DNA from 3 places in the Paenarthrobacter sp. TE3676 genome. Region 2 is predicted to be linked to each of the others. Evidence: riboswitches for the same ligand, from Rfam matches in the RefSeq annotation. Region 2 holds a riboswitch; each other region holds the start of a gene.
The links. A riboswitch is a leader RNA that binds a small molecule or an ion and turns the genes downstream of it on or off. The one in region 2 is predicted to bind thiamine pyrophosphate.
Positions count from the first base shown of each region.

Region 1 (3,273 bases), on a different contig from region 2:
GGAAGGCAGCCATGGAGCCGACAGGTGCCAGTACCGGAACAACATCGTGTTCGGCCGACCAAAGAGCATCCACGGTGGCGAACCCGGCGATTTCTTTGAGCAGGTAGTACGTGGGCGGCATCAGCTTCAGGGTGCCCGCGGCCTCCGCCATAAGAATGTCCGCTACCGGCATCCACAGTGATTGCCAGGCCTCCGTGGTCTGGTGCCGGGGTTCGGCCGCCGGGGAGGGCTTGGCAACATAAAAGTAGGTGTCGAATCGCTTGGGCATGTCTGTCGGCGTGATCCAGTTGGCCCACGGGCGGAGGTCAGAGGCGTCGATGCTGAGCCCGGCTTCCTCCTTGACTTCACGGATTGCGGCGGAAAGCACCGTTCCGGCGTTCTTGGTGGCCTCGCCCGCGCCACTGCAGATGGAGCTCTGCTGCCAGTCCGCCGCGTGGCGTTGAAGCAGGTCCGAGGGGTAGTCCCAGCCGGACTCGTCCGCGGCATCCACCCGTCCACCGGGGAAGACCACCATGCCGGCGGCGAAGTCCATGGTGCTCACCCTGTGCTGGACAAAGGCTTCGAGTCCGCCCGGGGCGTCACGGAGGAGGATGACGCTCGCGGCCAGGCGCGGCTGGGGCACTTCTGTGGGAAGGGGGAGGTCTTGCTGGGGAAGGTCAGTCATGAAGGTGCCCCTTTGCCGCGGTGGATTCTGCTGGTTCATTCTCTCAGGTCTCGTTGTGGGGCCTGGTGTGCAGGGAATGGCGTGGGGTAAGGGTGCAGAGCGGGCCTCGCAACGCACCCCCGTCTTGTTGTGGGGCCTGGTGTGCAGGGAATGGCGTGGGGGAAGGGTGCAGAGTGGGCCTCGCAACGCACCCCCGTCTCGTTGTGAGGCCTGGTGTGCAGGGAATGGTGTGGGGGATGGGTGCAGAGTGGGCCTCGCAACGCACCCTCGGGAAGCCCTCGCAACGCACCCCCGGAAGCCCTGGAACGCACCACCACTGCCGATTATGACCGCCTGCCGGCAACAGACCAACACCCGCCACAGACTCAGGTGTAAACTGAACCAGCCCATCGGGGCAGATTTAATAACGACAGGGGAGCGCCGCCGTCGGACTCTGCAGAGATGCAGGAGACGCGAGGGCGCTGAGAGTGCGGACAGCCGCAGACCCTCGAACCTGATCCGGTTAGTACCGGCGCAAGGGAGTCGAGCTTCTCAGAGTGTCCGGACCCGGGTGGCGCAGGCCAGCCGGATTCCGGGGAGCACTTTCCCCTCCTGTAACCTCAGGAGGCAGAAAAATGACCACGGTAAACGTGAAGAAGACCAGTTATAACTGGCGTGTTGTAGACATCGTTGTGGCGGCCTTGATCGCCATCGCGGGCGGCGTGATCTTCTGGGCATGGTCCCAAGGCGCCGCACTGGTATCCATCCCCATGAACGCGACGTATCCGCCTCTCACCGGCCTGATTGCCGGCGGCTGGATGATCCCCGCGGTCCTGGGCATGCTCATTATCCGCAAGCCGGGTGCAGCCCTGTTCTGTGAGACTGTTGCCGCCACCGGTGAGCTCATCATGGGTTCGCAGTACGGCACCACCGTGCTCATCTCCGGCGTTCTGCAGGGCCTGGGCGCGGAACTCATCTTTGCCGCCTTCCGGTACAAGAAGTTCAACCTGCCCACTGCCCTCCTCGCCGGTGCGGGCGCGGGCCTCTTCTGCGGCCTGAACGACTCCTTCCTCCCGTGGGGTTGGAACATCGCCTATGAAGCCGTCGACAAGCTGGCCTACATCACCTTCACCTCAATTTCCGGCGCAATCATCGCGGGCGCACTCTCCTGGGTGGCGACACGCGGCCTGGCCAAGACCGGAGTGCTGAGCTCCTTCGCCTCGCGCAAGGCCGCTTCGGAGCCCGTCTTCAGCTGATGTCGGCCACGCAAAGCGGCACGGTGAGGCCTGCCGCCATCTCAGCCGAGGGCTGGGGTTGGCGGCATGCCGGCCGTGCCCAAGCTGCCATTCAGGGCCTCGACCTTCGGATCGAACCCGGGGAGCGCGTACTGCTGCTCGGACCTTCGGGTGCCGGGAAATCCACGCTCCTTCATGCCCTCGCCGGGGTGCTGGGGGATGAGGAAGACGACTCGGATGAGACCGGCTCCCTGCTGATCGACGGCGTTGCGCCCCGCGAGCAGCGTGGACGCGCGGGACTGATGCAGCAGGACCCCGAGACGCAGGTGGTTTTGTCGAGGGTTGGCGACGACGTTGCCTTCGGTGCAGAGAACCTTGCCGTGCCGCGGGACGAGATTTGGTCCCGTGTCCATGAAGCGCTCGACGACGTCGGGTTGCGTACCGCTGCCGGCGGAGGTCTGGCGTTGGATCACCCGACGGCGGCGCTCTCAGGCGGTCAGAAGCAGCGCCTTGCGCTTGCGGGCATTTTGGCGATGCGGCCCGGGCTGATCCTGTTGGACGAACCAACGGCCAACCTGGATCCTGCAGGGGTGCTGGAGGTCCGCGATGCTGTAGGGCGATGCCTGGACAAGACCGGCGCCACGCTGGTTGTGGTGGAACACCGCGTGTCCGTGTGGAAAGACCTGGTGGACAGGATTGTCGTCCTGCAGCCAGGATCCAGCACGGCCGCAGGGACCGGGAATGCTGCCGGCGGCGTCCTCTTGGACGGCCCTCCCGACCAGGTCCTTTCCGAGGCCCGCACCCTGCTGATGTCGGCTGGCGTCTGGGTGCCGGGGTACGTTCCGGCAACCCGCACCCGCCATAAAGAACCAGACACCGCGCAGCTTCTCCTCGCAGCCCAGGACCTTGCTGTTTCCCGACTAAAGCCACGGCGCAAAGGTTTCAAAACCATCCCGCCCGTTCCGGTGCAAACGGACATCAGTGCGCAGGTCCGGGCAGGCCAAGCCCTGACCATTACGGGTCCCAATGGTGCCGGAAAGTCCACGTTCGCGCTCACGTTGGCAGGCCTTTTGGCGCCCGTGGACGGCAAAGTGAGTGCCGCCGTCGAACTTTCCGAGGGTGCGGGCATTGATCCGTTCAAGTGGAAAGCAGACCAGCTGATTTCCCGCATCGGTACGGTGTTCCAGGAGCCGGAACATCAGTTCGTCACGGGCAAGGTCCTGGATGAGTTGATGTTTGGTCCGAAGCATCTGGGCCACGGCGAGGAGCGCGTGGACGAGTTGCTGGAACGGTTGCGGCTCACCCATCTCGTCGACGCCAATCCGTATACGTTATCCGGCGGGGAAAAGCGCCGGCTCTCGGTGGCCACGGTGCTGGCCGCGCACCCCAAAGTCC
Region 1 is NZ_JBWBQU010000006.1:283,640-286,912, reverse strand. Features, by position in the region: gene ACZ881_RS16060 (NUDIX hydrolase) at 1-664, opposite strand, end outside; TPP riboswitch at 1,066-1,202, shown strand; gene ACZ881_RS16055 (ECF transporter S component) at 1,279-1,899, shown strand; gene ACZ881_RS16050 (ABC transporter ATP-binding protein) at 1,899-3,273, shown strand, end outside.
Region 1: another riboswitch for thiamine pyrophosphate. It lies ahead of ACZ881_RS16055 (ECF transporter S component); the one in region 2 lies ahead of thiC (phosphomethylpyrimidine synthase ThiC).

Region 2 (3,273 bases):
TCGTCCTTGTTGGGAAGCCCCAGATGCTCCTTGGGGGTCACGTAGCAGAGCATCGCGGTGCCGTAGCGGGCAATTTCCGTGGCGCCGATTGCTGACGTGATGTGGTCATAGCCGGGGGCGATATCGGTAACCAGCGGCCCCAACGTGTAGAACGGCGCACCCTTGCAGAGTTCCTGCTGACGCTCCACATTTTCCCGCACCAGATGGAAGGGAATGTGCCCGGGTCCCTCCACCATGACCTGGACGTCGAAATCCCACGCCCGCTGCGTCAGCTCCGCGAGCGTATCAAGCTCGGCGAACTGCGCGGCGTCGTTGGCGTCGGCGATGGAACCCGGGCGGAGACCGTCACCCAGGGAGAATGCGACATCGTATTTGGCGAAGATTTCGCACAACTCGTCAAAGTGCGTGTAGAGGAAGTTCTCCTGGTGGTGTGCCAGGCACCATCCGGCCATAATCGATCCGCCGCGGGAAACGATGCCCGTGACGCGGTTGGCGGTCAAGGGCACGTACCTCAGCAGAACGCCAGCGTGAATGGTCATATAGTCCACACCCTGCTCGCATTGCTCGATCACGGTATCGCGGAAGATCTCCCACGTCAGCTGGTTGGCCTCCCCGTTTACCTTCTCAAGTGCCTGGTAAATAGGCACTGTTCCGATCGGAACGGGCGAGTTGCGGATGATCCACTCGCGAGTGGTGTGGATGTCATCTCCGGTGGAGAGGTCCATCACCGTGTCAGCGCCCCACTGGGCTGCCCACTGCAGTTTGTCCACTTCCTCTGCAATGGAGCTGGTGACTGCCGAGTTGCCGATGTTGGCGTTGATCTTGACCAAGAATGCCTTGCCAATGATCATCGGCTCGGATTCAGGGTGGTTGATGTTGTTCGGAATAATTGCCCATCCCGCGGCGACTTCGCTGCGGACCAGCTCAACGTCACAGTTCTCCCGCAACGCAACGAACTGCATCTCCGGAGTCACGACGCCTTGTTTCGCGTAGTGCATTTGCGTGACGGTCTTACCCGCGACGGCGCGGCGCGGCACCGGTTGCGCACCCTTCCACTCCGCTGACGCGGCTCCACGCCGAACCGCGGACTTACCGTCGTCGAGCAGGTTCCTTTCCCGCCCCGAATAAGCCTCCGTGTCTCCGCGGGATTCGATCCATGGTGCACGGAAAGGCTCCAGGCCCACCACGGGATCGCTTCCGGGGCCCGCTGTTCGGTATACCTGCAGAGGTTTGTTTGCTTGCCCATTGGGAGAAGGCTCCAAGGCGATCTCCGTGACGGGGACCCGTATGCCGTTACCTGGATCTTCCAGCCAAGCCAACGAATGGGACTTCAGGGATTGCGTTACAGTTTCCGCCGTATTTTGGACAGTATTGGTCTGGTTTTGGCCCGTGTTGATCTGGTTTTGAACAGGGCTGTGCTGTGTTTCTGTGGTGCTCAAGGGAATACTCACTTCCTTCGCCGGCATTACCCGGACAGGTTCAACGGTCGCAGACTGCGTCAGTCCGATCTCAGCCCCTGCAGGGGCCCCCGTGTGGTCGTAGACGAAGCTACCACAGCTCCCGACGGGCTCCCAGTCACATGCAGGCACCAGGCTCCAACACGCCGCCCCCGCTACGCTTTTGCCATGGCCAACATCATCGAATTCAGCGGACCTGCGCTCGTATCGGCAGACGAAGAGCGCCATGGGCTGTGGTCCGTAGACGGCATACTGACGTTTGAGCGTCCCGGTGCGACGCCGGACAGGATATTGGATGGCTGGGTCCTGCCAGGTTTGGTTGATGCCCACTGTCACATCGGACTCGGCCTTGGAGGAGCGGTGGATGAACAGGCAACGCTCGCCCAGGCCCAAGCAGACCTCGACGCCGGAACGCTGCTGATCCGCGATTGCGGATCGCCCGCCGACACCCGCTGGGTGCAGCAACGAACGGACCTGCCGCGACTGATCAGGTCGGGTCGGCATATCGCCCGGAGTCGGCGTTATCTTCGCGGTTTGGGTCATGAAATTGAGCCGCGGGAACTAGTGGAAACGGTCCGAAAGGAAGTCCGTGACGGAGATGGCTGGGTAAAACTTGTGGGCGACTGGATCGATCGCGGCGTTGGAGACCTCGCTGCCTCGTTCCCCGCGAAGACCGTCAAGGAAGCCATTTCCGCGGCCCATGATGAGGGAGCAAGGGTCACCGCGCATTGTTTCGGCGAGGACACCATCGATGACATGCTCGACGCCAATATCGACTGCATAGAGCACGCCACCGGACTCCTTCCGCGGCACCTTCCCCGTTTGGTGGAACAGTCAGTGCCCATCGTCCCCACCCTGGTCAACATCGCTACCTTCCCGGATATCGCAGCCCAGGCAGCGCCGAAGTTTCCGGAGTACGCGGACCACATGATGCGTCTCTGGGAGCGTCGTCGCGAGCGTGTGCTGGAGGCCTTCGAAGCGGGGGTTTCCGTCTATGCCGGTACCGACGCCGGTAGCGTGATCAAACACGGCAGGATTGCGGACGAAATGATGGAACTCCACGACGCCGGCCTTCCGCCGGCGGCGGTCCTGCACGCCGCCGCCTGGGGCGCCCGTGAGTGGCTGGGAGTCGAGGGCATCAGCGAAGGCGCAAGTGCCGACGTCGTGCTGTGCAGTGACGATCCGCGCCGTCATCCGGGTACCATCGCGGCGCTCAAACATGTCGTGCTCAGGGGTAATGTCGTTCGTTAGGAATAAATTGAAGCTTCAAGTAATTTAGATAGGTAAGAAGGTGCCGATGCGCGGCCACCTCAGAACCGGGAGCTTCACATGACCTCATCATTCAGCCAGGATCTTCTGCCTGCCGAACTCACCATGGGCAGCGTCATGCTCAAGGTGGGCGACATGAAGGTCATGAGCGACTACTATCAGCGAGCACTTGGCCTGGAAGTCGTGGCTGAGCAGGATGGTGGCCTGTACCTCGGACGCGTAGCCAAGCCCGTTGTCCACCTTGCCCCCGCTGCGGGACTGCAGATTCCCGGGCGGGGAGAGGCCGGTCTGTTCCACACAGCAATCCTGTTCCAGGATCAGCCGTCGCTGGCCGCGACTATTGCTACGGCGGCGGAGTACGAACCTCGTGCTTTCGCAGGCAGCGCCGACCACCTGGTGAGCGAAGCGTTCTACTTCACTGACCCCGAAGGCAACGGAATTGAGCTTTACTACGACAAGCCGCGTGAGCTCTGGCAGTGGGACGGCAGCAATGTTGTGATGGACAATGTGGCCTTGCCCCCGCAGCGCTTCCTCCAGCAGCACCTGA
Region 2 is NZ_JBWBQU010000001.1:419,501-422,773, forward strand. Features, by position in the region: gene thiC (phosphomethylpyrimidine synthase ThiC) at 1-1,439, opposite strand, end outside; TPP riboswitch at 1,435-1,542, opposite strand; gene ACZ881_RS02050 (amidohydrolase family protein) at 1,626-2,708, shown strand; gene ACZ881_RS02055 (VOC family protein) at 2,787-3,273, shown strand, end outside.

Region 3 (3,273 bases), 390 kb from region 2:
CCGTGCTCGCGAAGATCGCAGTGGGGGCCTACGGAAACTTCGCCCTCCTCAACGACCGCCTGTCGGAGATGGGTCTGGATCCCGAACGTGCCATGCTGCCGTTTCAGCGCTCCTTCGATCACTTCCACGAGCGCACCAAGCCGGGGGACTGGTTCGAATCCGTGATGAAGGCCTATGTCATCGATACTGTGTCATCGGATTTCTATAGGGCTGTCTCGATGTTCCTCGACCCGACAACGCAGCATTTCGTTGAGCGCGTTGCTTCACCCGATCAGGCCACGGAAGTCCTTCGCGTCCTGCTCAGGCGGGCCTTGGCAGATGACCCGCGCCTCGCTTCGCGATTGGCGCTGTGGGGCCGCCGCTTGGTGGGGGAAGCGCTGACGCAGGCGCAACGCGTGGGCATGGAACACCCCCTGCTGGGGCCGATGCTGAAAAGCGGCGGGGACGCGCGTGCCGCGGCGAAAAGGCTGACGACGGAGCTCGCCGAAAAGCACGCCCGCCGGATGACTGGCCTCGGCCTGACCGCCTAGCCCGCGGATCGCGCGGAACCTCCGGCTTCCCTAGACGGAATCCAAGGCTTCCAGCAGCGACTTGGCCGCCGCCGTCGGGTCCGGTGCCGCTGTGATGGCGCGGACCACCACGATCCGGCCGGCGCCCGCTTTCACAACCTGTTCAACGTTGCTGAGATCGATGCCACCAATGGCGAACCAAGGGAGGGTCACACCGTCGCCCGAGCGCTTGACCGCTTCTGCGGCATATGTGACCAGGTCCAAACCGACAGCAGCGCGACCGGGTTTGGTGGGTGTTGCCCAGACCGGACCCACGCAGAAATAGTCCAGTCCCAGGGGCCCTTGGGAGGTGGCCACAGCGGCATCGATTTGTTCGGTTGTGTGGGTGGAGAGGCCTATGCCGGTGGCGTTCGGCAGGAGGGTCCGGGCTGCAGTCAGGGGCAGGTCCTTTTGCCCGATGTGGAACACGGGAGCCCCGGAAATGCTGGCAACATCGGCCCGGTCGTTGACAGCCCAAAGCCGTCCGTGCCGTTGTGCGACGCTCCGCAGGACGGTCAACATCTCCAGTTCCTCGGCAGCTTCCAGCGTCTTGTCGCGGAGTTGGATGATGTCCACGCCGCCTTCGAAAGCGGCGTCCACAAAGTCCTCAAAATCGCCCTGCTGCTTACGGGCATCGGTGCACAGGTAAAGGCGGGCGGAGGCAAGAGCGTCAGGCTGAGTCATGGGAACCAGAGTAGTTCCTCTAAACTGGGCTCGTACTGCGGGAGCCGCGACATTCGTCATATGACTGTCCGGCTGAGAGGGCTTCAGCGCCGACCGCTTGACCTGATCCGGCTAGTACCGGCGTAGGGAAGGAAACGAATGGCAGATTCCCGCCATACCCGCCTCCAGACAGACGTTGCCGTCATTGGTGGCGGCGTCATCGGCCTCGGCATCGCTCACGAAGCCCGGCGATTGGGCCGTTCAGTTGCGCTGATCGACCCCGCTCCCGCTTCCGGCGCGTCCTTCGCAGCGGCAGGCATGCTTGCACCCGTCAGCGAACTCCATTACCAGGAAGAAGACCTTCTTGAGTTAATGCTTGAGTCTTCCCAGCTCTGGCCCTCCTTCGTGGACGGCCTGCATCAAGGCGCAGAGGACAACGGATATCGCACGACGCCGACCCTCGCCGTGGGTGCCGACGCAGCCGACCGCCGGGCGCTCGCAGACTTAAGGTCGGTCCAGCTTGCGGCTGGCCTGGAAGTCGAACCTATCGCTCTGCGGGACGCGAGGCAACGGGAGCCGCTCCTCAGCCCGCAGATCTCCTGTGCTTTCGATATACCTGCCGACCACCAAGTCGATCCAAGGAAACTCGCGGCATGCCTCCTGGCAGGACTGGCAGCCCATTCGCCCAATGACAGTTCCTGGGTGTCGGGAGCCGATGACGGATTCGCCATTGCTTACAGGGCGCGCGGTTTGCTGTGGGAAGGCGGGCGTGTCACAGGCGTGGCGCTGGACTCAGGAGTCACCGTTCACGCCGGAGAAACGGTGGTGGCCAACGGGCTCGGGGCGTCCCAACTCTCCGGTCTTCCTGAAGGCCTCAGGCTTCCCGTAAGGCCGGTCTACGGGGACATCCTCCGGCTTCGCGTCCCCGATCACCTGCGGCCCTTGGTCACATCAACGATTCGCGGGATGGTTCGCGGGGTGCCGGTTTACATCGTGCCCCGGGACGACGGAACTGTGGTGATTGGAGCCACGCAACGCGAAGACGGGTTGTCAGCCTCTTCCAACGCGGTCTCGGCGGGTGGCGTTTACCAATTGCTGAGGGACGCCCAAGTATTGGTCCCCGCAGTGGCTGAACTGGAACTCCTTGAAGCAACCGCCCGCGCCCGGCCCGGAACTCCGGACAACGCTCCACTGCTCGGACGGGTCGGTGTTTCCAACGGTGACATCGACGGCCTGGTGGTTGCCACAGGATTCTTCCGCCACGGAGTCCTCCTGACTCCGGTGGCCGCCAAGATCGTGGGGGAACTCCTCAAAGGCTCCACAGACTCCCGGTGGGCCCCCTTCCTGCCCCATCGTTTCGTGGGCAACGCCCCTGTTGCCCGAACACTCACACCAGCAGCACGAACCACCACCAAGGAAACAGCATGAACATCAAAGTGAACGGAACCGACCACGCAGTCTCTGACGACGCATCCGTCAGTACCCTCGTCACGGCCGTCACCGGTCGCGCCTTGGACCCTCGCGGACAAGCGGCCGACGGCGGCAAGCTGGGAGTCGCTGTCGCACGCAATTCCGAGGTGGTGCCGCGCAGCCAATGGGCCGTGACAGCGCTCTCCGACGGAGACGAACTTGAACTCGTAACAGCAGTCCAGGGAGGCTAATCATGACAACAGCAAACGTTGACGTTCGCACCGACGCACTGGTGATCGACGGCGTCGAATTCGGTTCCCGCCTCATCATGGGTACCGGAGGCGCGCCGAGCCTCGATGGCTTGGGAGCAGCGCTCCTCTCTTCAGGGACGGAGCTCACCACAGTGGCGATGCGTCGCTATTCGCCCGCCGAAACGGGCTCGCTGTTCCAGCTGCTGGTGGACCATGACATCCGCGTGCTGCCCAATACTGCTGGTTGTTTCACGGCCAAGGACGCCGTGATGACTGCTGAACTGGCCCGGGAAGCACTTGAGACCCATTGGGTGAAGCTGGAAGTCATCGCGGACGAACACACGCTCCTTCCAGACGCCGTGGAACTGGTGGATGCAACGGAGCAGCTGGTGAACCGAGGC
Region 3 is NZ_JBWBQU010000001.1:27,084-30,356, forward strand. Features, by position in the region: gene ACZ881_RS00145 (ferritin-like fold-containing protein) at 1-530, shown strand, start outside; gene thiE (thiamine phosphate synthase) at 561-1,232, opposite strand; TPP riboswitch at 1,260-1,378, shown strand; gene thiO (glycine oxidase ThiO) at 1,371-2,639, shown strand; gene thiS (sulfur carrier protein ThiS) at 2,636-2,872, shown strand; gene ACZ881_RS00165 (thiazole synthase) at 2,875-3,273, shown strand, end outside.
Region 3: another riboswitch for thiamine pyrophosphate. It lies ahead of thiO (glycine oxidase ThiO); the one in region 2 lies ahead of thiC (phosphomethylpyrimidine synthase ThiC).